DNA from 2 places in the Actinoplanes subglobosus genome. Region 2 is predicted to be linked to the other one. Evidence: predicted binding sites of a transcription regulator. Region 2 holds the regulator's gene; the other holds the start of a gene.
What was found. Region 2 encodes HrcA, which represses chaperone genes, less so after heat shock. Its sites were predicted from a motif close to GGTTNGCACNCTCNNNNNGAGNGTGCNAACC; they were not measured.
Positions count from the first base shown of each region.

Region 1: a site for HrcA is predicted at 6,145-6,175, ahead of ACFO0C_RS20730 (FmdB family zinc ribbon protein). Genes of this name have one in related genera too.

Region 1 covers NZ_JBHSBL010000017.1:585,668-600,391, reverse strand. Annotated here, with positions in the region: gene sepX (divisome protein SepX/GlpR) at 1-106, opposite strand, end outside; gene ACFO0C_RS20760 (GNAT family N-acetyltransferase) at 225-863, opposite strand; gene ACFO0C_RS20755 (molybdopterin molybdotransferase MoeA) at 864-2,177, opposite strand; gene ACFO0C_RS20750 (UTP--glucose-1-phosphate uridylyltransferase) at 2,174-3,082, opposite strand; gene ACFO0C_RS20745 (GGDEF domain-containing protein) at 3,124-5,103, opposite strand; gene ACFO0C_RS20740 (hypothetical protein) at 5,474-5,713, opposite strand; partial or broken gene ACFO0C_RS20735 (5-formyltetrahydrofolate cyclo-ligase) at 5,761-6,063, shown strand; gene ACFO0C_RS20730 (FmdB family zinc ribbon protein) at 6,197-6,550, shown strand; gene ACFO0C_RS20725 (hypothetical protein) at 7,713-8,216, shown strand; gene ACFO0C_RS20720 (hypothetical protein) at 8,449-8,628, opposite strand; gene ACFO0C_RS20715 (translation initiation factor 2) at 8,693-9,019, shown strand; gene ACFO0C_RS20710 (DUF2231 domain-containing protein) at 9,236-9,715, opposite strand; gene ACFO0C_RS20705 (Fur family transcriptional regulator) at 9,960-10,394, shown strand; gene ACFO0C_RS20700 (RecB family exonuclease) at 10,561-11,385, opposite strand; gene ACFO0C_RS20695 (MarC family protein) at 11,481-12,098, opposite strand; gene ACFO0C_RS20690 (PHP domain-containing protein) at 12,181-13,035, opposite strand; gene ACFO0C_RS20685 (PH domain-containing protein) at 13,077-13,889, opposite strand; gene ACFO0C_RS20680 (hypothetical protein) at 13,899-14,057, opposite strand; gene ACFO0C_RS20675 (DUF6758 family protein) at 14,187-14,724, opposite strand, start outside.
Region 2 covers NZ_JBHSBL010000035.1:78,852-93,575, reverse strand. Annotated here, with positions in the region: gene ACFO0C_RS46265 (phosphotransferase family protein) at 1-812, opposite strand, end outside; gene ACFO0C_RS46260 (DUF4240 domain-containing protein) at 866-1,399, shown strand; gene ACFO0C_RS46255 (MOSC domain-containing protein) at 1,877-2,818, shown strand; gene lepA (translation elongation factor 4) at 2,907-4,787, shown strand; gene ACFO0C_RS46245 (GlsB/YeaQ/YmgE family stress response membrane protein) at 4,870-5,151, shown strand; gene ACFO0C_RS46240 (diguanylate cyclase) at 5,432-7,183, opposite strand; gene ACFO0C_RS46235 (hypothetical protein) at 7,297-8,163, opposite strand; gene ACFO0C_RS46230 (enoyl-CoA hydratase-related protein) at 8,248-9,012, opposite strand; gene hemW (radical SAM family heme chaperone HemW) at 9,044-10,243, shown strand; gene ACFO0C_RS46220 (DUF4870 domain-containing protein) at 10,250-10,672, opposite strand; gene hrcA (heat-inducible transcriptional repressor HrcA) at 10,804-11,826, shown strand; gene dnaJ (molecular chaperone DnaJ) at 11,861-12,997, shown strand; gene ACFO0C_RS46205 (SDR family NAD(P)-dependent oxidoreductase) at 13,220-13,969, opposite strand; gene ACFO0C_RS46200 (TIGR03620 family F420-dependent LLM class oxidoreductase) at 13,998-14,724, opposite strand, start outside.

The sequences.
Region 1 (14,724 bases), on a different contig from region 2:
GTTCCGCGGCGAGGCGCTCGGTGGCGTCGTACCGGCGGACCAGCGCCGGGGCGAGAGCGAGCAGGCCTGCCGCGGCGAGGACGGCGAGGAGTACCGAGGTCGGCACCGTCACCGCTCCGATCCGCCACGACGAATGACACGTGGAATGACACGACGAATGCGAGGTTACGGGCGGTAGCCGTGATATCTCGCGCGCCGCGCCGGTAGCGTTGCGACGTTGCCGATCATGAAGTGGTGCGGACGCGGCGCCAGCGCGCCAGCAGGCCTCCCTCGGCGGCGACCTCTTCACTGGTCATCGCGTAGCCGAGGTGATCACGCCAACCGCCGTCGATATGCATGTAGCGCTGGTGGTACGCCTCCTCGCGGAACCCCAGCTTCTCGACGACGCGACGGCTCGGCCCGTTCTCCGGCCGGATGTTGACCTCTATCCGGTGCAGGCCGCCGGGGCCGAACGCGTGGTCTACGGCGAGCGCCAGCGCGGTCGGTATGACACCACGGCCGGCGACCCGGTGGTCGACCCAGTATCCGGCGTAGGCCGACGCGAACGCCCGCCGCACGATGTTGCCCAGGTTGACGTGGCCGACCAGCCGTTCCCGGCCGTTCTCGACGAGACAGACGGCGAACGGCATGCTGTCGCCGTTGCGGGCGGCCCGTTTCATGTCGCGGTAGACGTAGCCGTAGGCGCGTGGCGAGTTCATGTCCGCCCACGGGCCGGGCGGTGTCGACTCCCAGCGGGCCAGCCAGGCCTGGTTGGCGACCCGCACCTCGGACCAGGCCCGCGCGTCACCCCGCTTGTACGGCCGCAGCAGCACAGCCCCGTCCGCCAGCACAGCGGGCCATCCGGGCGTGGTGGCCCCCAGCATTCATCGCCTCCGGTCGAGCAGCAGGACGTCGACGGTCGAGCCGGCGGCCGCTGTGGTGACCCGTTCGCCGAGCACCAGCAGGCCGTTCGCCTCGGCCAAACCGGACAGAGTGTACGGCCCACCGGCGAGCGGCTGCACCGTGTAACCACCACCGCGCCGTTCCGCGACGTAGGCGGGCCGGAACTCGCGCAGCCCGCCGGGCGACGAGACCGTCTCCAGCAGGTGTGCCTTGATCCCGGGGCGGAAGACCGGTTCCGCCCCGGCGAGCATCTGGATCACCGGCCGGGCCAGCACCTCGAACCCGATGAGCGCCGCACCGGGCTCGCCGGGCAGGCACACCACGGGCACCTCCTCGCCGCCGACCGTGCCGAAGCCGAGCGAGGTGCCGGGGCAGAGGGCGACGTCGGTGAACTCGACGGTGCCGCGGCCGGGGCCGGGCCGGGACAGCACCCGGCGCAGCATGTCACCGGGTCCGGTGCCGGTACCGCCGGTCGTGATGATCAGGTCGGCGCGCAGCGTCTGGTCCTCCAGGAGGCCGCGCAGGCCCTCCGGGTCGTCGTCGCAGATGCCGATCCGGTACGCCAGCGCGCCCGCCTCCACCGCCGCAGCCGTGAGGGCGTGCGAGTTGGCGTCGACGACCTGGCCGGGCTGGCTGGGCCGGCCCACGTCGACGAGCTCGTCCCCGGTGGCCACGACGACCACCCGCGGGCTGGGCCGGACCATGAGGTGCCCGATGCCGGCGGCGGCGAACAGCGCCACGGTGGGCGGGGTGACGTAGGAGCCGGCGGCGGCGAGGAGCTGCCCGACGGCGACCTCCTCGCCGGCCCGCCGGACCCCGGAGCCGCGTTTCGGGGCGTGCAGGATCTCCACGGCGGCCATGCCCTGGTCGGTCCAGTGGACCGGCACGACGACGTCGGCGCCGATCGGCAGCGGCGCACCGGCCGCCACCGAGAAGCAGGTGCCCGGGGTGAGCCGGACCGGCCGCCAGTGTGCGGCGCCCATGTCGCCTACCACGTTCAGCCGGACGGTCCGGGCGGTGTTCTCGAACTGCCCGAACGACGGGTGCGACCCGATGCGCCCGGCGCCGGCCAGGTCTTCCCATCGGGCCGCGTACCCGTCGATCGCGGCCTGGTCGAACGCCGGGAACGGGTGCGGGGCGACCACGTCGGCCGCCAGCACGTTCCCGTGCGCCTGGGTGAGGTCGAGGTCGAGCGGAGGCAGCGCCCGGAGCCTGCGCAGCACGCTGCCCAGGTACTCGGCGAGAGGCATCAGCTCGTTGGAAGCGGCCGCCTCGCGATCGGCCGTGGCGGTCATCCCTTCGGGCCGCCGATGAACTTCGGGTCGCCGACGAACTCGGTGAGCCAGGCCCGGAACTCCTCGCCCAGGTCCTCGCGCTGGACGGCGAGCTGGACGACGGCCTGGAGGTAGCCGAGCGGCATACCGGTGTCGTAGCGGTGGCCGCGGTAGACGATGCCGTGCACCGGGACGCCGTCGGCGAGCATCGTCGCCATCGCGTCGGTCAGCTGGATCTCGCCGCCGTTGCCGGGCTTGGTGTCGGCGATGACGTCGAAGATCGAGCCGGGCAGCACGTAGCGGCCGAGCACCGCCAGGTTGCTCGGCGCCTCCTCCGGCGACGGCTTCTCCACCAGACCGGTCACCTCGACGACGTCCGGGTCGTCGGTCGCCTTGACCGAGGCGATCCCGTAGCGGGACGTCTCGTGCGGTGCGACCTCCATGAACGCCAGCACGATGCCGCCGGTCTTCGCCTGGAGATCGAGCATCGCCGGGAGCAGCGGCTTGTCCTCCTCGACGAACTCGTCGCCGAGCAGCACCGCGAACGGGTTGTCGCCGACGTGCGAGGCCGCGGTACCGACCGCGTGGCCCAGCCCGAGCGGCTCACCCTGGCGGACGGTGTAGATGTCGGCGAGTTCGCTCGAACGGCGTACCGCGGCGAGCCGCTCCTGGTCGCCCTTCTCCGCGAGCCGCGCCTCCACGTCGGGGCGACGGTCGAAGTGATCGACCATGGCGGTCTTGCCGCGCCCGGTCACCAGCAGCACGTCGGTGATGCCGGCGGCCGCGGCCTCCTCGACGATGTACTGCAGGACCGGCCGGTCCACCACCGGCAGCAACTCCTTGGGCACGGCCTTGGTGGCCGGCAGGAAGCGGGTCGCGAGTCCCGCCGCCGGGATCACCGCCTTGACGGCGCGCTTCGTCGTCATTCAGTCACTTCACCTTCGCTGGTTCCGGACATGCCGCGAGACTATCGGCCACGGCCGTGTCGCGGCGGGTGCGGCCCACCAGTGGTGGCGGTCGCGGCGTCCAGATGCCCCTCCGCACCGGCCGGGGAAACCCTTTCCGCGAGGCGGTAGGTGTCCCGGCCCGCGTTCTTCGCCGCGTACAGCGCCTCGTCGGCCGCGTCGAGGACCTCCTGGGCGGTCGCGCCGTGCTCCGGGAAGACCGCGATGCCGATCGAGACACTGATCGGGATCCGGTCGTCGAGGCCGGGACGGCGCGGATCGACCGGAACCGGCCAGTCGCGCACCGCGGCGCCCAGCCGCTCGGCGACTATCACCCCGCCGTACGCGTCCGTCTCCGGCAGCAGCACCACGAACTCCTCCCCGCCCTGACGGAACGCCACGTCGACCTCACGGAGCCCGATCCGGATCCGCCGCGCGAACTCGCCCAGCACCTGATCGCCCGCCGTGTGCCCGTACGTGTCGTTCACCTCCTTGAAGTGGTCCAGGTCGAGGACCAGGACGGTGAGCATCCGGCCGAACCGGCTCGCCCGCTCCACCTCGCGGCGCAGCACCTCGCGGAGATAACGGTAGTTCCAGAGTCCGGTCAGCGGATCAGTCAAAGAGAGACGTTGTGCCTCCTCGTGGACCCGGACGTTGTGCACGGCCACCCCGGCCTGCCCGGCGAAGGTGCGCAGTGTCCGCAGGTCGGCGTCCTCGAACACCGGTCCGCCGAGCCGGTCGTACAGCGCCAGCACACCGAGCACCGCCGGTTCCGGTCCGCTGTCCTCGTCCGGCGGCGCACAGATCGGCACGGCGAGATACGAATCACAGGCCGGCTCGTCCGGGGCCCGGCCGGCGGTGCCCCGCAGCGGCATCCCGGTCGCCGCGACCCGGCCGAGCAGCCCGCGCCCCGGCGACAGGCGCCGCTGCGACAACTCGGCCGGCGACAGGTCCCACGCCCCGGTCAGGCCGGCGCCGCAGCGGGCCGCGAGCCGCCCGTCGGTGGGGTCGGTGAGCAGGATCAGCCCGGCCCGGGCACCGGTCGCGGTCATCGCGGTCCGCAGGATCACCGGCAGGATGCGGTCCAGGTCGTGGGTGCTGGACAGGGTGTCGCCGAGAATCGCCAGATGCCGCCGCAGCTGGTCCCGGCTGGCGGTCAGCGCCTGCACGTAGGACTGCAGCTCCCGCGTCATCCGGTTGAAGGTGCCGGCCAGCCGGCCCAGCTCGTCCGGGCGCGGGATCGGCACGCGGGTGTCCAGGTCGCCGTTGGCCACCCGGTCCGCGGCCCAGGCCAGATCACCGAGCGGGCGGGTGGTCGACCGGGCCAGCCAGCGGGCGGCGAGAACCGCGACAACCGCCGTGACCAGCACGATCAGCAGCAGGATCAGGTAGCGGGCGCGCGGTTCGCCGGCCGGGACGGTCAGGGTGAGCGGCAACGGGCGGCCCGGTTCGGCGGACAGCTCCCGGCCCGCGGTCCCGGCGGCCGGCGGTGGGCCCGCGCCGATCGCGACGGCGACACCGGCGGCCGTTCCGAGCCGGTCCAGCAATGCGGCGTCCACCTGCTGGGCGGCGATCACCGTGACCTCTCGGCTGTACGCGGCCGCGGCCAACGCCGTGACCTGGTCTTTCACACCCGTCGCGGGATTGGCACAGTCCTGTCGGCCGTTAGCGACCGGGTCACCGGTCGTCGCGGCGCGCCCGAGGTTCGGCTGATCGGGATCGGTCACGTTGATCTCAGTGGCCAGTCCCCGGGCGACCAGCTGATCGGCGACCGCCTTCCGGTCACCGGCCGGGACCACGGCGACCGCGTCGGCAGAGGCTTGCAGCTGGCGGCAGATGGCGCCGACCGCCATGCTGACGGTGCTGGCCGCGTGGTCGAGGCGTTCGGTGGTCCGCTCCCGGCTGACCGCGCCGACGGTCAAGGCGACGAAGATCGACCCGAGCAGGACCGGACCGAGCACGACGACCAGAAATGCGCTGGTCAGCCGGCCACGTAGTGTCACACATCCTCCCGGGACTGGCCCTCTTTGGAGCGATGCTGACATAGTGTGCACCGTTTGCCGGTTTTCAAAAGGGGGTGTTGCATGTCGGATTTAACCCCTGACGCGGAAAAATCACACCAAATCAAGATCTCTCTCCGCACACAACTGCTCACCGCGCGTCGATCGCTTTCGGTCATCGAGCGCTCGGCCGCGGCCGCAAAAATTCAAGATCAAACCCTCGCGCTGGTACGGCGTACCGGCGCCCGTTCGATCGCGGCCTACGTCCCGGTCGGCTCCGAACCCGGCGGCCCCGACCTCCCGGACCGCCTGCTGGACGCACTCCCGCCGGGCGGCCACCTCCTGCTACCGGTCCTACTCCCCGACAACGACCTCACCTGGTCGCTGTACGCGCCCGCCCCCTCACCCCCCGCCCTCTCGCCTTCACCGCCCCCTCCTTCGCCCTCGCCTTCCTCGCCGTGGCCCTCTCCGGCCTCCCCTCCCTCCTCTTCGCCTTCCTCGCCGTGGCCCTCTCCGGCCTCCCCTCCCTCCTCTTCGCTTTCCTCGCCCCCTTCCCCGGTGCCCCCCTCGCCTCCGCCTTGGCCTTCTGCATCGCCCTCTCTCCCACCGTCACCCCCGCCCCCACCTTCGCCTTTCCCTTCGCCTGCCGCTCTGTCTGGACTCGTCGCCGGACCCCGCGGACTTCGTGAGCCGGACGGGCCGCGACTCGGCGTGGACGCGGTCCGCTCGGTCGATCTGCTGCTGGTGCCCGCACTCGCGGTCGGGCTCGACGGCATCCGGATGGGCCGGGGCGGAGGCTCCTACGACCGGGTGATGGCACGCTTGCCGGAGCCGGGGCCGCTGATCGTGGCGCTCCTGCACGACGGGGAGGACGTCGGTTCCGTACCGGCCGAGCCCCACGACCGCCGGGTGCACGCGGTGATCACGCCGACCGGCGGCTTCGCCCTCCGCCCTCCCCGGTGATCCCCGGCTGTGACATCGCCCACCGTCTGGTTCTCCCTCAGGCCGGGCGCCGAGTGGACGAATTGACCTCCGATGCCGCAACATTGGCACTCGGAGTTGGCGAGTGCCAGCAGCCGATTGATCCGGAGGAGCCGTGCCTACCTACCAGTACTCCTGCACCGAGTGCGGTGAGCAGCTTGAAGCAGTGCAGTCCTTCTCCGACCCGGCGCTCACCGAGTGCCCGAACTGCCAGGGCAAGCTCCGCAAGGTGTTCAACTCGGTCGGTATCGTCTTCAAGGGTTCGGGCTTCTACCGCAACGACTCCCGCTCGGGCAGCGTGAGCGCGGAGAAGTCGACGACCGGCTCGGCCGACGCCACCCCGAAGAAGGCGGACACGCCGTCGACCTCGACCTCGACCACGTCGGCGCCGTCGACGACCAGCTCTTCCACGACCAGCACCTCGACGTCGTCGGGCGGCGGCAGCACCAAGGCGGCCGCGACTCCCTGAGTCAGCCTCCTTCCTGATCGCATGTGCGCCGAGCCGGTCCCCGGCTCGGCGCATTTTCGTTCCCACCGCAGTTCCCCCGCACCAGCCGACGCGCACGGCTCAAACGGGCCCGACCGCCAGCGGCCACCTCCCCACTCCCAGCCTCCTGCAGCCACCTCCCCACTCCCCGCCCCCGGCGGCCACCTCCCCACTCCCGGGCCCCCGGCGGCCACCTCCCCACGGTGACTTCCCCAACACCCCAGCCGCCGCGCCACCTCACACGCCCCAGCCGCCAGGGGCCACCTCCCCACGGCCACCCTTCCGCTCCCCGGCCGCCAGCGGCCACCTCCCCACGGCCACCTCCCCACGCCCAGCCGTCACACCTCGGCCCCATACCGTCCGTCCGCAACGCCTCAGCCTCGTCCCTTTCCGGAGTCAGTCGCCTCGGTCTCTGCCCACCCCCTTCGGCCCTAGCAAGATCCACAGGGCGGCGGCAGGTTATCCACAACGCCGGGTTGTCCACAGGCTCTCCGCGCTACGCCTCGGAACCCACCTAACGTCGATCGCAGCCGTCGGCGGGCGTTTCTGACACAGCCATTCCGCCGAAGCCGAACGACCGTCTCCCCGGCGGCCGAGACGCCCGCCGACGGTCCCGGGCGTCGTCCCATCCGCGGCTTGAATCAGTCGTCGACGACCCCGGCAGCCCTCGCTCCAGGTCCCCGGTCCCACGGCTCGCGCCAACCCGGGTGGCGGCCGTTCTCGGGCACTGGCAAGGCACGTCATGGCGACATTGGCCGAGCCCGGCAGTGTCCAGACGTGCCAGCGCCTGCCGGGCCCAAGGGCCCAGAGGTGCCGGCACCCACCGGGACAAGGGTCCAGACCTCCTGGCACCCACCGGGACCAAGGGTCCAGAGGTGCCGGCGCCTGCCGGATCCGGAAGCTCCGGACATGGCGGCACCTGCACCTGCCGGTTCTCCGGAGAGCCCGGACGTGGCGACGCCAGCCGGGTCCGGAAGGCCGGACATGGCGACGCCAGCCGGGTCCGGAAGGCCGGACGTGGCGACGCCAGTCGGGGCCGGACGTCCGGAAAGTTCGGACGTGGCGACGCCAGTCGGGGCCGGACAGTCCGGACGTCTCGGTCGGGAGCGGTCCAGCACGGTAGGCGACGAAACCTGGAGGTCTTATGCCCCGCAAGGGACCGGCACCGCCGGACGAGCGTCTCGACCCGGTCCGCTGGCGCCGGCCGAGCCGTGGCGCACTGCTCCGCCTGGTCTCGGTCGCCGTGCTGTTGACCACAGCCGCAGCGGTCCTCTGGATCGAGCCGACCGGCTGCGTACCGACTGATTCCACACCGCAGCCGTCCGGGTCGTCGGATCGTTCCACGGCCTCGTCGGCACCGTCCGGCACTGCACGACCGATCCCACCGGGAAGTGTCGGCGTACCGGTGCGGCTGGCCGACCCGACCGCGCTGTCCGTGGTCCGCCCGGGCAACCGGGTCGACCTGCTCCGACTGGACGGCGACCGCGACCGGACCACCCCGGTGGCGAGCGCGGCCCTGGTCCTGGACGTCACCGGTGCTGACGACCCGGTGACCGGTGGTCTGCTCCTGGCTCTCGACCCGGACGCCGCCAGGCAGGCCGTCACCGCCTCGGGTCGTGGCTTCGCCATAGTGATCCGCCCAGGCTGACCCGTCGGCGGCTCCCCAGAGAGGCCCGTCGGGGTCGTCCGGCAACGAAGCCACGGCCCCGACGCGGCGCTGGGCCTGCCCCAGACTCCTCGGAGGCAGCCCGTCGATGATCGACGCGAACCCGATCACGCGGGTCAGCCAGCACTACGGCAGCGACACGAAACAGCAAGCCGAGTCGGCCTTTTGCCGACGATGGAACCGTGAGCGCGGGTCAGCCCAGCGTGACGAAAGGTCAGCCCCAGTGTGGCGGGCGGTCCTCCAGCAGGCGGTCGTCGTTGGAGGAGGACCGCTCGCCCCAGCCTCGTTCGGTGTCGTCACGGGTCTGCTCGGGCAGGACCGGAGCCTCTTCGGACTCGAAATCGACCTCGCGCTCGGCGTCGTTGTCACGCTCAGGGTCGTCCAGGATGTCCACGACTATGAGCGTATGCCGACAGCGGCGCGGTCGTCGTCCCCCTCCGGTTGTACCGTCGGTGAACGTGAGCTCCCCCACCAGCGTCCCGGACGACGACGCGTACTGGCAGCGGCCCGATCCGTCCGCCGAGCCGCTCGGCCGGCCCGATCCGGTCCCCCCGGCGCGGCCTGCCGACTATCAGGGGCCGCCAAAGGCCGATCCCCCTCCGGCTGACTGGCGTCCACCGACTATCGCGCACCCACCGTCGCCGCGGCGGCTTCCTCCGCAGGACTTCGAGGCACTCGACGACGCCGAGGGCTCGGCACGGACCGTCACCTACGGCATCGGCCTGGTCGCCGGTGCGATCGCCGTCATCGTCGTCTGCCTGCTCTGCGCACGTCTCGTCTTCTAGAGACCTGCTCGATGGAGAGACTTCAGGAGCAGGCTCAGAGCGCGTGCTGCCCGGCTACGCCAGTTCGTCCACCGGGTGTTCGTGCAAGGCTCGGGTTCGTGCCAGCCCCAGGTGGGTGCGAACCCCGGCCGCATGGCATCCCCGGACGGAAGCATGCCGGCCCGCATGAGTGCGTCCCTGAAAGGAAGCGCGCCGGCAGCCACGTCCGGTGGAGGGTCAGTAAGTGCCCCACACGGCGGTCGCTCCCGAGTCCCCGGTCAGGTAGAGGTAGTAGGCGCTCAGGCCGCCCAGGACCAGCAGGACAACGGCGAACGCCAGGTCGGCGATCTTCGGCAGGGCGCGGGGGTTGCGGGTGGTGAGGACGACCAGGATCAGGCTGAGTACGCCCAGGGCGAGGGTCAGCCAGAACGTGGTGGTGCCGTTGGACATGTGCCCGTCGAGGATCACCTTGCCCGGTGGGGAGACGCGCTCCTCGCTGAGCAGACGGTTGTAGAACTCGGTGCCGGAGAGCTTCGTGATCAGGGCGGCGACCGGTGCGACGACGGCGAGGAGCGCGACGGCCCAGCCGATCCGGGGGCGCAAGGGCGCGGCGAAACCGTAGACGATCGCGCCGAGAGCCAGCAGGGGCACGAAGATGACTGCGGCATGGAGCACGAGTACGTGTACCGGCAATCCGTTGACCTGGTCTAACACCATTCCTCCTCGATCCCGGCGGTGCTCCGGGCGGTGGCGATCCGGGTGAAGGTCAGCTTAGGAGTTCTCTGACTGCGCAAACATCCCCCGACGGCCAAGTCGTGATCGAAACGCGTCCCCAGATGCTCGGACCGCGCCCGGCCGATGCCCGGAAACCCGGTGGTGAACAGCGGCTACCTGCGGCTGCGGTACGAATGTGATCACCATCCGGGTTGGTGAATCCGGTCGGGCGTGTTGTCATGGACGGATGTCGACCGGTGAGGAACTGCTGCGTGAGCACGGGTTGCGAGTCACCCGGCCGCGCCTGGCCGTCCTCGATGTCCTGACCGGGGGCGGGCACCTGGAGGTCGACGAGATCGCCCACCGGGTGCGGGGTCGTCTCGACTCGGTGTCGACGCAGGCGATCTATGACGTGCTCGGCGCGTTGTCGAGGGCGGGGCTGGCCCGGCGGATCGAGCCGGCCGGCAGTCCCGCACGGTACGAGGCCCGGGCCGGCGACAATCATCATCACATCGTGTGCCGTGGCTGCGGGGCGATCGCCGACGTCGACTGCGCGGTGGGTGAGCGCCCCTGCCTGATGCCGTCCGATCTGCACGGTTTCGAGCTGGACGAGGCCGAGATCACCTTCTGGGGTCTGTGTCCGGCCTGCCGCGCCCGCCGTAGCGCCGACCGCACCTCCTGAACCGGAGCGTGGCGGGCTGGTGTGCCTGCCGGCCTGTTCAGACCGGAGGAGGCCGCACGCTGAACCGATCCCGCCCGAGGACCGATCCCCGGCCGCAGACCGATCACCGGCCGAAAACGAACACCCGGCGCGAAGGCAAAGCGGCGAAGGACCGAAGAACGCGGGCTCAGGCGGTCAGGTGCTCCACCGCCGTCCACGACTCCTTGACCGGCGCCGACGCCCCCGCCGGGCACACCTTGCGGAAATCGCACCACCCGCAGAGCGACCCGGGATTGACCGGGAACTCCGCATCGGGATCGGCACCGCCGGCCACCGCCTTCTCCGCGGCCATGATGTCCTGGGCCGTCTCCTCGGCCCGCCGCACCTGCCGGGCCAGCGACTCCTCGGTGTGCTCGTGCGACACGACCGTCCCGGTGGGCAGATGGTGCAGCTCGACCCGGCGGCATGGTCGCCGGAACATCCGCTCGGCGGCGAACGCGTAGAGCGCCAGCGCCTGGGAGCCGCGCGCGTCGTCGGGTGACGACCCGGACCTGCCGGTCTTGTAGTCGACGATGACCGCTTCCGGCCCGGACGGCCCGACCCTGGTGTCGATCCGGTCGGCCCGCCCGTTGAGCGCGAGGATGCCGGTCTTGGCCGCGACGACACGCTCGACGCCGAGCGGCTCGTCCTCCGGGTCGAGGGTGGCGACGTAGCTCTCCAGCCAGTCCAGCGCCCTCTGGTAGGTGGCCCGCTCCTGGTCGACGTCGCGGTAACCCTCACGCACCCAGGTGGCCTTGAGCAGGGTGGGCAGCGACTCGGTGCCGCGCCGCTCGGCCGGCACCATGTACCAGTCCTTCAGGGCGTTGTGCACGCTGGCACCGAGCGAGTTGTGCGCCCAGGGTGGGCCCTTGGGCGGGCTGGGCCGATCGACATACGAATACCGATACCGCCGTGGGCAGTCGGCGTAGGCCCCGAGCTTGCTCGGTGTGCAGACGAACAGTTTCTCGGGCATGCCGGCGAAACCGAGCTGCTCGGGGACGACAGGCTTGGTGGCACGTCGAGTGGGGGGCACGTTCCCATCCTGCCAGCACCCCCCGACACCTTCCGTCAGGGCAGAGCGGCGTACGACTTCACGAAAGCGTTGATCGCGTCGGCGATGAGCTGGACCGCGATGGCCGCCAGCAGCAGGCCCGCGATCCGGGTGAGCACCTCGATGCCGGCCGGCCGGAGCAGCCGCACGATGACACCGGAGAACCGCAGCACGAGCCACACGCAGGCCATCACGGCCAGGATCGCGGCCGCCAGGACCAGGTATTCGTCGGCGCTCTCGGCACGCTGCACGTACAGCATGGTGGCGACGATCGCGCCCGGCCCGGCCAGCAGCGGAGTGCCGATCGGGACGAGGGCGACATTGCTGGTGCCACCCTGTTCGGCGGGCTCGTCGGTCTTGCCGGTGAGCAGCTGCAACGCCACCAGGACGAGCAGCAGACCGCCGGCCGCCTGGAGAGCGGGGAGCTGGACGTGCAGGTAGTCGAGCAGGGTCTGCCCGGCGACGGCGAACCCGACGATGACGCCGAGGGCGAGCAGCACGGCCTGGGTGGCGGCCCTGTTCCGCGCCTTCGCCGGCATGGATCCGGTGAGGCCGAGGAAGACCGGGACCATGCCGGGCGGGTCGACGATCACCAGAAGCGTCACGAAGAACTCGCCGAACAGCTTGACATTCACCCGTGCAGGCTATGGGCCGTCCCTCTCCGGCGCAGTCGGGTGCGGCGAGCGTCACCCCGGCCGGGAACGGAGCCCCACGAACTCACCCCAGGACCGGTGCTCCGGCCGCGGCGGCGACGATCTTCTCGTACATCTCGGGGTCGGTCCGGAATGCGCCGAGCTGGACGGTCTTGTGCGTACCGTGGAAATCGGACGATCCGGTGACCGCGAGCCCGAGCCGCTCCGCCAACGCCCTGACCTGGGCCCGCTCGGCGGGTGAATGGTCCTCGTGGTCGGCCTCCAGGCCGAAGAGGCCGGCCTCGGCCAGGGCGACGATCAGCTCGTCGGGCACCACCCGGCCGCGTTTGGTCGCCCGCGGATGGGCGAAGACCGCGACGCCACCGGCCTCCCGCACCGCACGGACCGCATCAAAAACATCAAGATCCGACTTTGGTACGAAGTAACGGGCCCCCAACCACGCGGACTCGAAGGCCTCGTTAGTGGTTGCGACCAGGCCGGCCCGGATCAGTGCCTGTGCGATGTGCGGCCGCCCCACCGAGCCACCGGCCGCATATCCCCGCACCTCGTCCCAGGTGATCGGCACGCCGTCGGCCCGCAGCTTGTCGACGATCCGCTCGCCGCGCTGCTCCCGGTCGAGACGCAATCTGGCCAGCTCGGCCGCGAGCACCGGCTCGGCCGGGTCGAACAGGTAGGCCAGCAGGTGCAGCGGGATGCCCGGCTCGGCACCGTGCCAGCGACAGGACAGCTCAGCGCCACGGACCAGCGCGAGGCCGTCGGGCCGGGCCGCCGCGGCCTCGGCCCAGCCGCCGGTGGTGTCGTGGTCGGTGATCGCCATGACGTCCAGCCCGGCGGCCGCCCCGGCACGGACCAGGTCGGCCGGGGTGAGCGTGCCGTCGCTGGCGGTCGAGTGACAGTGCAGGTCGATTCCGGTCATCACCGTCACGCTACCGCTGGGCGCCGCACCGGGCGGCGCCCAGGTCAGGCGTCGTCTCCCTCGTCGTCCTTGCCGAGCCGGGCCTCGACGGCCTGCGGCTCGTACATCTCCTCGACCACGCGCAGATACAGCTCGTTGGGGTTGGGCAGGTGCTTGACCTCGCGCAACGCCTGATCCTGGCCGGCCGACTCGAGGACGAAGGTGCCGTAGCTGAGCATGCGGCCGAGGGCGGACTGCTCGTATTTCATGTCGGTCACCCGCAGGAGGGGCATCATCGCCACCTTGCGGGTGATGATCCCGTTGACCACCATCACCCGCTTGTTGGTCAGGATGAACCGGTCGAAATACCAGTCGAAGACCTCCCAGGCCACCCAGCTGATCACGCCGAGCCAGATCAGCACGGCGACGGTGACGAGACCGTTGATGTTCTGCTTGGTCAGGAAGCCGGCGAGATAGCCGAGGAGGAGCGTCGCGGCGGCACCGATGCCGATCGGCTTGGCCAGGTGGATCCAGTGCCGTTTCCACTCACCGCGATAGCGCTCGGTGGGGAACAGGTATCGGGCGACGAGCGTGGTCGGCTCGTCCTCCAGCGGGAGGAAACGGCGCGGGCCGCCGCCACGGTCGAGTCCTTCGAGCTCCTCAGCGGTGAAGCTGGGCGCCTCATACTCGTCCGTCTCGCCGAAGCGGTCGTCAGGCGAGTGCCGACGACGACCGTACGCCGGGTCGTCCTCATAGGCCTCGTCGTCCGGGTAATCAGGATCGCCGTCGAGCAACGGGTCACGCCACCCGAAACTGTCGTCGTCCTGAGGGCGACGAGCGCCCTCACCTCGCGGGTCGCGCGGCTCACCAGGATCCATGTAGAGATGCTATGCGACGAGGTCGGTGAAGAAAGTGCCGAAGCCCTCGGCGATGTCGGCGATCGTGCCTCCGAGTGACTCGAACACCGCCGCGGCCGAGCTCGGGTTGAAGGCGATGAAGAAGATCAAGAATGCAATACCAAGCCAGGTGAGGACCTTCTTGACCATGGGGGCCTTCTCCTCCGGTGCGGGTTACGTTCAGCTCCGCGGCAACACTGACGGTATCAGCTTCGTCGCTTCGTGTGAACAAAGTGGCCAGAAAGTCGATTGCCATAGCGGCAGGTCACGCCTAGGAGATCAGGCACGACCGTGCAGATAGGGCGACGGCGCTCCGAACACGAGCTCGGACGGCACGCCCTCGGAGAGGTCGTGCAGGACGACATGCTCCGCGAGAAGATAGCCCGCGCTCGCGGGCCACGCTACCGCATAGAGCCACATTCCTTTTGCCTCACTCACGTACGCGCTGCGATCCTCGGGTGACTTGACACACCACAGTGGAGTGGGGTGCCCCGCCGCCCTGATCTTCGCATGTGGACCAGCATGGGAACCGGGATCGGCGAGCGCCTCGGAGAGCAGGTGCCCAGGGTCGATCCCGGGGATGCCGGCGAACCGCGTGCCGAGTCCGACGCCGGGTTGCTCGGCGATCAGGACCAGATCCGCCGGCCCACCGCCGAGCGGCTCAGGGCCGCTGCACGCGAGGACCGTGGCACGGACCCCGAACCGGTCGTCACCCGACCAGCCCGCCCCGGTGACCATCCACCCGGACGGCAGCGGCCAGGGACACCAGAGCGGTATCCGCTCCGCACTCGACGCCGACTCCCGTAGCACCGTTCCG
Region 2 (14,724 bases):
GGTGCGCCCCAGGCGTTCAGCACGGCGTCGGTGTCCAGGCCACTGGCGTACGCACTGACCAGCAGCGTGACCGTGTCGAACCAGGGCGCCCCGAGACACGGCCACGTCCAGTCACACAGCCAGGCCCGGCCGCCGGTGTCGATCAGCACGTTGTCGACCCGCAGATCGCCGTGGCACATTCCGTCCCCGGCCGCCAGCGCGGGCAGCGCACGTTCGAGTTTCGCCAGGTCGGAGAGCCGTTGCGGAGCGATCGTCGACAGTGCCGGCTCGGGCATCGGCGCACGGCGCGCGGCGATCAGTGACCACCATGACATCTCGTCGCGGAGGATCTCCGGAAGCGCCGGCATGCCGATCTCCAGGAGCCGCGGCGACGGGTAGGCGAGCGCGGTCGCCGCCGCCGACCAGGTCCGCAGTGCCGTGTCCAGGTTCTCCTGTGACCAGGGCAACTCCGGGATCCGGCCGTCGATCGCTTCCAGGCACAGCACGAACCAATCAGAATCGGTCATAGTCCAGAGCGGTCGGGCAGCTGTCACCTCCGGTGGGAGGGCCGAGGTGAAGGCGGCCTCCCGGGCGTACCAGTCCGACACCGGGTCACTCAGGGGCGCAGTCTTCAGGAAGACACTGGTCCCGGCCTCGGTCTCGATCACCGCGGCGAACGCCCGGGTGAACCCACCACCGGCGCTGCGCGCGGCGGACACCGGCGATCCGAGACGCAGGCTGATCGCTTTCCGCAGGCTGTCCGGCAGGTCAGACCAATCCGGTCGTACGGCCGTCGCGCCGTACGGAACATCAGGCAGAGTGATCGGCCGCATGACTCCATCCTGCCGCTCGCGAAAATGTCGTACCGCACTGGCAGGATCGCGGCATGCGAACCGACGATTTCTGGGCGGTCATCGACCGCGCCACCGCTGACCGGCCGGCCTCGCCCGCCGAGGTGGCCGAGCGTGCCGTCGCCGACCTGGCCACGCGCGATCCGGAGGAGATCGTCGCGTGGGGCCGTCACCTGGACAAGGTGATGGTCGCCTCGGGGACGGAGGATCTCTGGGCCGCGGCCTATCTGATCAACAGCGGCGCCGACGAGGCGGGCTTCGACGCCTTCCGCGGCTGGCTGATCGCCCATGGCCGCAAAGCCGTGGCCGCCGCCGTTCAGAAGCCGGATGTGCTGGCCAATGTCGTGGTGATCAAGGAGGCAGCCGACACCGGAGCGGTGTTCGAGGCCGAGGAGGTGCTCGGCATCGCCGCCCGCGCCTACGAGGAGGCCACAGGCAAGCCGCTGCCCTCCGAGGACCGACCACGCACCCGCCCCGAGGTCGCCGACCTGTGGGACTTCGACAACGAGGACGAGATGCGCCGCCGCCTGCCCCGGCTGGCCGCGCTCTTCCTGGAGCCACCGGACTGATCGCCTTCCGGGCGCGGCCGGACTGATCGCCTTCCGGCCGTGGCCAGGTTGATCGCCTTCTGGCCGTGGCCGGGTTGATGGCCTTCTGGCCGTGGCCGGACCGGTCAGAGCCCTCGGTTCCGTCACCCGTCATCCATGTTGCTCCAGCCATGCCAGGCGCCACCGAGTTGGGTGAAGATCGGGCGCCCGCGAAGTCGGTCGCCGAGCGGCCGTGGTCGCGAGGTCGCGAGGTTCCGGCTGCGGGGCCTGTGGCCGAGGAACCGATGGTTGCGCGGGGCCATTTGCCGCGAACATGGTGGTCGTGTTGGTCGGCGCCGTGAGATGAGTGGCTGGGCGCGGTTCGTCGCGGCTGGAGATCCTCCTTGGGCCGGCTTGGACGGGCGGTGGGCGGCCGGCTTGGACGGGCGGTGGGCGGGTGTCGTTCGTTTGGCGGGAAACGGGTCGAGGACGAGTGCCGGTGATGGTCAGACTCGGGGCATGAGTGATGAGTCGGGGACGGTCGTCGCGGTCAGCCGGAATGATGCCTACACGTTCACCAAGCCCAATCGCGACTCGATCGTGCTGGTGGCGGGGCTTGGTGTGGAGGGTGATGTGCATGCCGGGGTGCATGTGCGGCATCGCAGCCGGGTAGCGGCGGATCCCACCCAGCCGAATCTTCGGCAGGTGCATCTCATTCAGGCCGAGTTGTTCGGCGAGGTCGCGGCGAAGGGGTACGACGTGCCCGCGGGTGGGCTCGGGGAGAACGTGACAACCCTCGGTCTGGATCTTCTCAGGCTGCCGCCGGGCACGATCCTGCGCTTCGGCGTGGCTGGTGGTGAGGCCGTGGCCGGCGGTGACCGCGTGGCCGGTGGTGACCGCGTGGCCGGTGGTGACCGCGTGGCCGGTGGTGAGGGCGCGGCTGGCGGTGAGGGCGCGGCTGGCGGTGAGGGCGCGGCTGGCGGTGAGGGCGCGGCTGGCGGTGACGGCGCGGCTGGCGGTGGCGGCGTGACCGGCGGTGACGGCGTGGCTGGCGGTGACGGCGTGGCTGGTGGTGACGGCGTGGCCGGTGGTGCTCCGGCTGGGGTCGGGGCTCTCCGAGGGGTGGGGGCTCTCGACGGGGTGCTTGCGGCGGCTCGCGGGGCTCGGCTGGATGCGGCCACGGCCAGGGCCGCGGCTGCTGTGGCTGCTGCCGCCGGGCGGGATGTCGGGGAGGATCCTCGGCCGGCGATCGTGCTGGCGGGGCTGCGTAATCCGTGTGTGCAGATCAACCGGTTCCGGGAGGGGCTGCTCAAGGAGGTTCTCGGGCAGGACGGTTCCGGGAACGTGATCCGCAAGGCCGGTGTGATGGCGGTCGTGCTGCGTGGTGGGGTGATTCGCCCGGGGGATCCGGTTGTGGTGGAGCTGCCGCCGGGTTCGCGGGTCCCGCTGGAACGGGTGTGATCGGACCTGCCCTTCCGGGCGTGGGACGATAGGGGTCGCCGGCGGTTGAGCCGGCGTCCGCAGCCAAGCCCGAGAAGAACGGAAGACCGTGCCTGGACCGCTCGACCCCGGCGTGAACGTGATCGGATCGACCGATCCCAGCCGCATCCGCAACTTCTGCATCATCGCCCACATCGACCACGGCAAGTCGACGCTGGCCGACCGGATGCTGCAGATCACCGGGGTGGTCGACCCGCGCCAGATGCGCGCGCAGTACCTCGACCGGATGGACATCGAACGCGAGCGCGGCATCACCATCAAGTCGCAGGCCGTGCGCATGCCGTGGACGGTGCGGGAGGGTGACAAACAGGGCGAGTCCGTCGTCCTCAACATGATCGACACTCCGGGGCACGTCGACTTCACCTACGAGGTGTCGCGGAGCCTGGCCGCCTGTGAGGGTGCGGTCCTGCTCGTCGACGCCGCGCAGGGCATCGAGGCGCAGACCCTCGCCAACCTGTACCTGGCGATGGAGAACGACCTCCACATCATCCCGGTGCTCAACAAGATCGACTTGCCGGCCGCGCAGCCGGAGAAGTATGCCGAGGAGCTCGCGAAACTGATCGGCTGCGAGCCGTCGGACGTGCTGCGGGTGTCCGGCAAGACCGGCGTCGGTGTGGATCACCTGCTGGATGAGATCGTCCGGCAGTTCGTGGCCCCGGTCGGTGACGCGGTGGCTCCGGCCCGCGCGATGATCTTCGACTCGGTCTATGACGTCTATCGCGGCGTGGTCACCTACGTCCGTGTGATCGACGGTCGCATCGAGGCTCGCGACAAGATCAAGATGATGTCCACCGGCGCGGTGCACGAGCTGCTGGAGATCGGTGTCGTCTCGCCCGAGATGGAGAAGGCCACGGCGCTCGGTGTCGGCGAGGTCGGTTACCTGATCACCGGGGTGAAGGACGTCCGTCAGTCGAAGGTCGGCGACACCGTCACCGGCAACAACCGGCCGGCCAAGGAGGCGCTCGGCGGCTACAAGGACCCGAAGCCGATGGTCTACTCGGGTCTCTACCCGATCGACGGCTCGGACTATCCGGCGCTGCGTGACGCCCTCGACAAGCTGAAGCTGAACGACGCGGCGCTCACCTACGAGCCGGAGACGTCGGCGGCGCTCGGTTTCGGGTTCCGCGTCGGCTACCTGGGCCTGCTGCACCTGGAGATCATCGGCGAGCGGCTGGAGCGCGAGTTCAACCTCGACCTGATCTCCACCGCCCCCAACGTGGTCTATCAGGTCTTCACCGAGGACGGGAAGGACTCGGTGGTCACCAACCCGAGCGAGTTCCCGTCCGGCAAGATCGCCGAGATCCACGAGCCGGTGGTACGGGCGACGGTCCTCGTCCCCAACGAGTACGTCGGCGCCGTCATGGAGCTGTGCCAGAGCCGCCGGGGCAGCCTGCTCGGCATGGAGTACCTGTCGTCCGAACGGGTGGAGCTGCGCTACACACTGCCGCTCGCGGAGATCATCTTCGACTTCTTCGACCAGCTCAAGAGCAAGACCAAGGGGTACGCGTCACTCGACTACGAGCCCTCCGGCGAGCAGGTGGCCGACCTGGTCAAGGTGGACATCCTGCTGCACGGCGAGCCGGTCGACGCCTTCAGTGCGATCGTGCACAAGGACAAGGCGTACACCTATGGCACGACGATCGCCGCCAAGCTGCAGAAACTCATCCCGCGTCAGCAGTTCGAGGTGCCGATCCAGGCGGCCATCGGCAGCCGGATCATCGCTCGCGAGACGATTCGCGCCATCCGCAAGGACGTGCTCGCGAAGTGCTACGGCGGTGACATCAGCCGGAAGCGGAAGCTGCTGGAGAAGCAGAAGGAAGGCAAGAAGCGGATGAAGATGGTGGGTCGCGTGGAGGTGCCGCAGGAGGCCTTCATCGCCGCGCTCTCCACCTCGGACACCGCTGACACCAAGGGGACAGCCAAAAAATAGGGCGGTTTGATTCCTCGGGGGGTCGGGAACACAGGGGCTCGACGGACGCAACCAACAAGCTCCACCCCCGAGGAGGACCCTGATGGAACTCACGCTTACCGGCATCATCGTCGCCCTGATCGTCGGTCTGATCATCGGTGCGCTCGGCCGGCTCGTGGTGCCGGGCAAGCAGAACATCCCGATCTGGCTGACCATGGTCGTCGGTGTTGTCGCCGCTCTGCTGGGCACCGTGCTGGCTCGTGCGCTCGGCGTTGCGGACACCCGCGGTTTCGACTGGATCGAGTTCTTCTTCCAGGTCGTCCTGGCCGCCATCGGTGTCGCCCTGGTCGCCGGCACCAGTGGCCGTCGCCGCCTGACCCGCTGACGCGCGGTCTGACCCATACGCGAGAAGCCGACCCCAACGGCGGGGCCGGCTTCTCGCGTTTCCGGCCGCAGTGAACGCGACGGAAGCGACTAGCGGGACCGAAGCAGTGAGCGGGACCGAAGCAAAGGGTGGGACCGAAGCAACTTAGCGGGACCGAAGCAGTGAGCGGGACCGAAGCAAAGAGCGGGACCGAAGCAACGAGCGGGACGGAAGCGACCGGCGGGACCGAAGCGACCCTTCGGGACTGGCGAGGGAAAGAGCCGGCCGGGGTGCGTCGCGATCAGTAGCGGAACTTGTCGCGGGCGCTGCGCCGGTTGACCCACGCCGGCAGTTCACCCTGATGCTCGTGGTGCGGCGCCGGGTCGGTGACGTCGTTGCTGGTGCCGACCGGCCGCAATGTCACCACCAGGCCCTGGACGAGGCGGTCGTGGCGCAGATCCCGGTACGCCATGGCGACGAGGACCTGGGTGCCGTCCGTCCGGTGCAGGGCGCAGTACACCGTTCCGTCGCCCTCGGCGTGCAGCGCGTCCCGTACCGCTGCCCGGTCGTCGGCATGAACCAGATCGTCGAAGACGGTGAGTGGCGGCAGGTCGCCGCCACCGGTCAGACGTCGCAGACCCGGACTCGCGTAGCGGATCCGGTGGTCGGAGTCGACGACCGCCATGATCTCCGCTGTGTTGCCGGTGACGGCCCGAAGGTAGAGATCGCTGTCGCGGCGGCCGACTGCTTCGACGAGGGTGATCCGGTCGAGCGCCAGCGCGGTCTCGCCGGCCAGCACCTCGAGCGCGTCGCGCCCCGCCACCAGGGCGTCCCGCCGGGCGGTGATGATCAGGGCGCCGCCGCTGGGCCGGGCCACGGCCAGCGGTTCCAGCCGGAGCGGGCAGACCAGCGTGCGGTCGTTGATCCACCAGCTGTGCGTCCCGGCCTCGGCGGACGCGGGGCGGGAGATCCGGCTGGGTGTCCCGGCTTCAGCAGGGGTGGGACGGGGGATCCGGCTGGGTGTTCCGGCCTCAGCGGGCGTTGGGCGGGGGATCCGGCCGGGCGTCGCGGTGTCGGGGGGTGCCAGGGGCAGGCCCAGCCGGGCGAGTCGGCCGTCGTCGGTGGCGAGGATCACACGATGGACCGCTCCAGCCGGCAGCAGGCGGGCGACAGCGGCCTCGACCGCCTCCTCGACGGCGGGTACGTCGGCCGCGGCGACCAGCGCGGTGTTCGCGGCCCGCAGGCCGCGCTCCCGGGTCAGGGCGAGGCTGTGCTGGTGTACGGCATCCCCGAGCCGCGTGATCGTGAGCATGAGCGTGATCGCCCCGGTCACCGCGATCACCACCCCGTTGCGGACCGGCCCGGAGAGGGCCTCGACGATCAGCACGCACGGCGGGGTGGCCGCGGAGAGCGCGAGCAGGATGGTGTCGCGGAACCGCCACGGCGACATCCGGGCCGTGCGCGGCTCGGTGAGCCGGACCATCGACGGGTGCAGCGCGGACAGCCCCCACGCCAGGTAGAGCAGCACGTAGGCGGACTCGGCGGCCCGGCTCCCGCCGGTGAGCGGGTAGAGGACGTCCCCCGCCAGCATCCCGGCCGAACCGCCGACCAGCAGGATGGCGGCGACGTTGCGGCGGTCGGCGGCCACCAGGCGCACGGCGACGCCGACCAGCAGCAGATCGCCGATCACGTCGGCCGGAGACACGGTCCGGAACCGGCTGTCGACGCTGATCACGAACACCCAGACCACGAGCATCGCGGAGCACGCGAACGCAACCAGATCGATGAGCCGGGCCCGGTCGACGAGCAGCGAGCCGCCCCGGGTGAACTGGAGCAGGCTCAGCGCCACGAGAGCGAACATCACGAGGTAGGCGGTGTCGGCCAGTGCCATCCGGTGGTAGGCGAACCAGACGTCCCCGGCCGCCAGAGTCGCGACCGCCCCGGCCAGGAGCAGCCACGGGGCGCGACGGGTCGGACGGTGCCGGTGCACCCCCCACAGGATGGCGCCGGCGCTGCCCGCTCCCAGCAGGATCCACTCGATCGCCCTCAGCACGACCTACTTAGTACCAGGGAGGTTGCTGACTGTCCATGTGGATGTATACGCAGCGCAACCGCTATCGGGAAAGCGAGACATTACGGGTAGTCACCGATACTTCCGGCTGTTTCTCAATGAAAGACCTCCGCTACGACCTGGGCCTGAGCGTTCCCGTCGCCGTTGGTTACCGGCTGCCACTTTCCCTCCGGGGCGTGCCACTCCAGGTCGCCGAAACGTACCCGTTCGAGGCCGGTGGCTGAGGCGTGCGAGACCAGCCAGTGCGCGAACCGCCAGCCGACACTCGCATCGGCCACCTCGACGGTGAGGCCGGCGACCTCGGCGCTGCGGGCCTGACCGGTCAGTTTCTTGCCCCAGTCGAGCTGGAGGCTGCTCAGCAGCGCGGCCGCCGCCTCCGCGCCGCGCACCGCCGGGATGTCCGGCACGACGCACTCGACGGCACCGGTGGCCCGGCCGGTCAGTGCGGCGGCCAGCACCTTCGACTCGTCGGCCCACTTCTCGTAGGCCTCCGGGTACGCCGACCGCTGCACCTTCTGGGCGGCATCGGTGACCCGCATCTTCTCCCAGCCCTTGACCTTCTTGAGGGCCGCGTAGAACTTGCCGGCCGAATAGCGCGGGTCCTTGATCTCCTCGACCGTGCCCCACCCCTGGCTGGGCCGCTGCTGGAACAGGCCGACCGAGTCGCGGTCGCCACTGTCCAGATTCTCCAGTTTCGACTCCTGGAAGGCGGTGGCGAGCGCGACGACGATCGCCTGCTCGGGCATGTTGCGCCGGACACCGACGGCGGCGATGGTCGCCGCGTTGGCCATCTGCGCGGTGTCGAGGGTGACCTGGCCGTCGGCGCGGACCGTGCACTCGGGACCGAGAACGGGCAGCTTGATCGTGCCGGCGAGGTTGTTGATCAGGACGACCACACCGGCCACGACGGCGAGGCTCAGCACGGCGACAACGCCCACGATCGGCTTCGCGCGCACCTGCACCTCCTCTGACGCCGGACGCCAAGCCTAGACAACGACCGCTCGGGACCCGGCGTCACTGTGCTCCGGGGCACCCGACCGGGGCGATCAGCGGATCCAGCTCGGGTCGCGTTTCTCGCGGACGGCGGCCACACCCTCCCGCCCCTCGGCCGACTTGAAGTAACCGGCCGAACGGTGCGCGAGATCGGCCAGGTCGGCCCGGATCGAGTCGGCGCGCGTACGCCGCAGAAGTTGTTTGGTGCCGGCGAGCGCGAGCGGACCGCCCCGGATGAGGGAGGAGCAGTAACGCCGCACCGCGTCGTCCAGATCGTCCTCGGCGACGGCCGCGGTGACCAGGCCGATCTCGGCCGCCCGCGTGCCGTCGAAGACGTCACCGGTCAGATAGAGATCGGCGGCGGCCCGGGGCGACAGGCGCGGCAGCACCGTCGAGCTGATCACCGCGGGGATCACGCCGAGCCGGACCTCGGTGAAGGCGAAGGTGGCCGAGCGGGTGCAGACCGCGATGTCGGCCGCGCCGATCAGGCCGAGGCCACCGGCCCGGGCCGGCCCGGCGATCCGTGCGATCACCGGCTTCCCGAACTCCCAGAGCACGGCCAGCACGTCGGCGAGCATCTCGGCGGGCAGCCGGTCACCGGGACCGGCCGCTGCCGTCTCCTTCAGGTCGACGCCGGAGGAGAAGACCGGGCCCTCGTGGGTGAGAACCACCACACGGCTTTCCGGGTCGGCGGCCGACGCGGCGAGCGCGTCCAGCAGCTGCCCGAGCAGCGCGGTGGAGAGCGCGTTGCGGCTGGCGGGGTTGTCGATTGTCATCGTGGTCACGCCGGCGGCGGTGACGGTACGGACCAGATCCATCCCGGAACTGTAAGACGTGCACACTTGACGGATGGCCGGCGCACTCCCCGATGGTGAACCCGTACCCTCCGACGGGTCCCTCCCCGACGAAGCCACCCGTGAGGTGGGGAAGAACGGTTTCGCCGTCTACGTGCACGTCCCGTTCTGCGCCAGCCGCTGCGGGTACTGCGACTTCAACACCTACACGGCCAGTGAGCTGGGCGGTGGCGCGAGCCGCGAGGAGTATGCGGAGACCGTCCTGGCCGAGCTCGCCCTCGCGGCCCGGGTGATCGAGCCCGGCCCGGTCGGCACCGTCTTCGTCGGCGGCGGCACGCCCACCCTGCTCAGCACCGACGACCTGGGCCGGATCCTGGAGGGCATCGACCGCACGTGGGGGCTGGCCCCGGGCGCCGAGGTGACCACCGAGGCCAACCCGGAGTCGGTGGACCCGGCCTACCTGCGGCGGCTCCGGGGCGCCGGTTTCACCCGGATCTCGCTCGGCATGCAGTCGGCGGCCGCCGGGGTGCTGCGGGTGCTCGACCGCAAGCACACCGCCGGCCGTGCCCCGCAGGCTGCGATCGAGGCCCGCGAGGCCGGCTTCGAGCACGTCAACCTGGATCTGATCTACGGGACGCCGGGGGAGAGCGCCGACGACTTCGACAGGTCGCTGCGGGCGGTCGTCGAGGCCGGCGTCGACCACGTGAGCGCGTACGCGCTGATCGTCGAGGACGGGACCCGGATGGCCGGGCGGATGCGGCGGGGCGAGTTGCCGTACCCGTCCGACGATGTGGCGGCCGACCGCTACCTGGCGGCCGAGGCGGCGCTGAGCGAGGCCGGCTTCGGGTGGTACGAGGTGTCCAACTGGGCCAGGCCGGGCGGCGAGTGCCGGCACAACCTGCTGTATTGGACCGGCGCCGACTGGTGGGGCCTCGGGCCGGGCGCGCACAGCCACGTCGGCGGGGTGCGCTGGTGGAACGTCAAACACCCGTCGGCGTACGCGAAACGCCTCACCGCCGGGGAATCACCCGGACACGCCCGGGAGTTGCTGACCGGCGCGGATCGGCACATGGAGGACGTCATGCTCCGGGTCCGGCTGCGGGACGGCCTGCCGCTGGACGGCCTCGACGCCACGGGGACCGCGCGGGCGCTGGCCGGCGGGCTGCTCGAGCCCGGCGCCTACGAGCAGGGGCGGCTCGTGCTCACCCTGCGGGGCCGGCTGCTGGCCGACGCGGTCGTCCGTGACGTGCTGTGAGGGCCCCTACCTGAGGAAACGGGCGCTCATCGGGTAGTTGAAGGGCTCGCCGTTGGCTGCCTTGACACCGGCGATGACACCGACGACCGTGGCGATCAGTGTGGCCGCGCCGAGGATCAGCACGCCGATGCCGATGCAGGTCAGCACACTGCCGACCAGGGCGATGATGCCCCAGAGCAGGTGGAAGTTGAGGCCCTTGACGGCCTCGGAGCGGACCACCGGGGACTGGTTGCCGCGGACCACGAGCGCGACCAGCGGCGCGACCCAGCCGAGCATGCCGGCACCGAAGAGGGCGCCGGCCGCGCCCCCGAAGTGCGTCACCAGGATCCACATCCGGTCCTGTAGCGGGTCCTGCTGGTAGCCGTAGCCGTAGGGCTGGTCGGGCGGAGGGGGCGGAGGATACCCGCCGGAGTAGGGGGGCTCTGTCATGTCTGACACGCTAGGACCCCGGGAACAACCGGTTGAAGGCGGTCCGCCGTACTTTCGATCATCGCGTTGTGACCGCCCGCGACGTAGACTGGCACTCTATTAGCGGGAGTGCCAAACGGGGGAGGGGTCATATGAGTCTGGATGACCGCAAGCTCGAGGTGCTCCGGGCGATCGTCGAGGACTACGTCGAGACACAGGAGCCGGTGGGCAGCAAGGCTCTGGTCGACCGGCACAAGCTCGGTGTCTCCCCGGCCACCGTCCGCAACGACATGGCCGTGCTGGAGGAGGAGGGCTACATCCGGCAGCCGCACACCAGTGCCGGCCGGGTGCCCACCGACGCCGGTTACCGGCTCTTCGTCGACCGGCTCACCAAGATAAAGCCGTTGAGCCCGGCCGAGCGCCGCGCCATCGAGCGTTTCATGGTGGGTGCCGTCGACCTCGACGACGTGGTGCACCGCACCGTCCGGCTCCTCGCGCAGCTCACCCGCCAGGTCGCCGTCGTGCAATATCCGAGCCTGTCCCGCTCCGCCGTGCGCCATCTGGAGCTGGTGCCGATCTCCACCACCCGCCTGATGCTGGTGATGATCACCGACACCGGCCGGGTCGAGCAGCGCCTCGTGGAGATGCCCGGCCCGCTGGCCGACGGCGAGGTGTGGGAGCTGCGGCTGCGGGTCAACGAGAAGCTGGCCGGTCAGCGGCTCGCAGACACCCCGCCCCTCGTGCAGAAACTCGTGGAGGAGTGCGCTGTCGAGCGGCGCGCCGCGATGACATGCTTGGCGTCGGTTCTTCTGGAGACTCTGGTCGAGCGGAGTGAGGAGCGCCTCGCGCTGGCCGGTACGGCCAACTTGACACGCGGGGGTGTGCTGGACTTCCAGGGCACACTGCGGCCCGTCCTCGAAGCACTCGAGGAGGAGGTCATCCTTCTGAAGCTCATAGGCGATCTGGAGCCCCGGACCACCCGGGTCCTGATCGGCGACGAGAACCAGATCGACAACCTGCGGTCGGCGTCCGTGGTGAGCAGCGGTTACGGACCGGGTACCACGATCGTTGGGGGGCTCGGCGTGCTGGGCCCCACCCGGATGGACTACCCCGGCACTATCGCTACCGTTCGTGCAGTGGCACGCTACGTTGGCGACCTGTTGGCACAGAATTGACGGATTCGCGCAGACATTGAGGACTCCAAACCCCGTGGCCAAGGACTATTACGGAATTCTCGGTGTGAGCCGGGAGGCAACCGACGACGAGATCAAGCGCGCCTACCGCAAACTCGCTCGGCAGTACCACCCGGACGTCAACCCGGATCCCGAGGCGCACGACAAGTTCAAAGAGATCAACGCGGCGTACGAGGTGCTCTCCGACGAGCAGAAGCGCCAGGTCGTCGACCTCGGTGGCGACCCGCTCGCGCCGGGCGGGGGCATGCCCGGTGGAGCCGGTGGCGCCGGCCCGTTCGTCGGCTTCCAGGACATCATGGACGCGTTCTTCGGCACGGCCGCGGGCGGTGGCTCCCGTGGCCCGCGCCCGCGCACGCGTCCCGGCGCCGACGCGATCCTCCGGCTGGAGCTCGACCTCGTCGAGACCGCCTTCGGCGTGGAGGCACCGATCACCGTCGACACCGCGGTGCTCTGCACCCAGTGCTCGGGCGCCGGCACCGCGCCCGGCACCCACCTGTCGACGTGCGAGGTCTGCTCCGGCCGCGGTGAGGTCCAGTCGGTGCAGCGCACCTTCCTCGGCCAGGTCGTCTCGTCCCGCCCCTGCCAGAACTGCCAGGGTCACGGCACGGTCATTCCCAGCCCCTGTCCGACCTGCGCCGGTGACGGCCGGATAAGGACACGCCGCTCGCTCACCGTCAAGATCCCGGCGGGTGTCGAGGACGGCATGCGGATCCGCCTGGCCCAGCAGGGCGAGGTCGGCCCCGGCGGCGGCACCGCCGGCGACCTCTACGTGGAGATCCACGAGCGGCCGCACGACGTCTACTCCCGCAAGGGCGACGACCTGCACTGCCGCGTCACCCTGCCGATGACGGCGGCCGCCCTCGGCACCAGGATGACCATCAAGACCCTCGACGGCGAGGAGAACATCGAGGTCAAGCCGGGCACCCAGCCGGCCAGCACACTGCGCATCCGCGGCAAGGGCGTTCCGCACCTGCGGGGCCAGGGCCGCGGCGAGCTCTTCGTGCACCTCGACGTCAAGACGCCGACCAAGCTCACCGCCGACCAGGAGCGGATGCTCCGCGAGTTCGCCAAGACCCGCGGGGAGGACGTCGCCGAGCTGAGCAAGCAGGGCGGCTTCTTCAGCCGGATGCGGGACGCTTTCAACGGCCACTGACCCTTTTCTGGTACGCCCAGTTGCTCGGCTCCGGGTCGGTCAGTGTCTCGCTGACGGCCCAGAGCCGAGCCGCCGGACCGTTCGAACACGACCACGCTGATCAACGGCTCCTCGCCCGGCGGCTGATCGACCGGTGCAGTGGCGTCGAGGCGGGATTCAGCGACGGGCGTACTGACCCGCCGCTCCCGGTCGTACCTCCGCGGCATCCTGCCGCGCCCCGGCTCAGACCTGGCTTGCGCCGCCGTCGACGTAGATCTCGGCGCCGGTCATGAAGCTGCTCCGTGCCGAGGCCAGGAAGACCACCGCGTCGGCGATCTCGTCCGGGCGGCCCAGCCGGTTCATCGGCACGCCGGCCGCGAGGCCCTTGAGCAGCTGCTCGGCGGCGGCCGGGTCGGGAGCGAGGCCGCTCAGCCCGGGCGTGTCGACCGGGCCGGGCGCGATGCTGTTCACTCGGATGTCCCGGCCGGTCAGCTCGGCGGCCCAGCTGCGGGTGAACGACCGCAGCGCCGCCTTGCTCGCGGCGTAGACGCTGAACGCGGCGGCTCCCTTGACGTCGATGTTCGAGCTCGTGATGATCACCGAGGCTCCCCGGTTGAGGACCGGCAACGCCTTCTGCACCGTGAAGAGGGTGCCCCCGACATTGGTGTTGAACGTGTCGGCGTAGTGCTGCCAAGTGATCCCCCCGAGCGCACCGAACTCGCCGCCGCCCGCGTTGGCGAACAGCACGTCGAGCCCTCGCCCACGCTCCTCGATCGCGGCGACGACACGGTCCAGATCGGTCAGGTCGGCGACGTCGGCACGGACCCTGGTGGCGGCGGCCCCGATCGAGGCGACCGCCGCGTCCAGCACGTCGGTCCGGCGGCCGGTGAGAATCACGTGCGCGCCCTCCGCAGCCAGGGCCCGGGCGGTGGCGAGGCCGATACCCGAGGTGGCGCCGGTGACGAGCGCGGTCTTTCCGTCTAGCTGTCCCATGATCTTTCTCCTTTGATGACGGGGTGTTTCAGTGGGTGAGGGCGGCCAGTTCCCGCCACGCCTGGCGGGGAAGGCCGGGGGAGTCCGGGTCGGTCAGCACATGCACGGCGACGTGGTCGGCGCCGGCGGCCAGGTGCTCGTCGATCCGGCGGGCCACGTCGGCGGCGGTGCCGTAGGCGATCAGGGCGTCGATCAGCCGGTCACTGCCACCGGGGACGAGGTCGTCGTCGCCGAAGCCGAGTCGTTTCAGGTTGGCCCGGTAGGTGGGGAAGCCGAGGAACATGCCGATGCCCGCGCGGGCCGCCGCCCGGGCGCGAACCGGGTCGGTCTCCAGCACCACCGCCTGGTGCGGTGCGATGAACGCCCGGCCGCCGACGCGGGACCGTTCGGCCGCGACGTAGTCCGGAGTGACCAGGAACGGATGCCAGCCCGCGGTCCGGGCCACCGCGAGCCCGACCATCAGTGGTCCTAGCGCGCCCAGGAGCAGCCGGTCGGCAGGGATCTGTGGGCCGAGTTCGTCCAGGTAGTGGCTCATCGTCCGGACCGGGCTGCCGTACTCCCGGCCGTGTGCGGCGGCGCCGGCCGGGCTCCCGATGCCGAGGCCGACGACGGATCGCGGGCCGTACGTGTCGTCGAGCTCGGCGATCCGGGCCGAGAGTGCGGCGGCGGACTGGCCCCAGATGTTCAGCACCCCGGTCACCACCCGGCTGTGCGGTGCCGCGGCGAGCAGATGACCGAGGTCGTCCAGTGTGCCG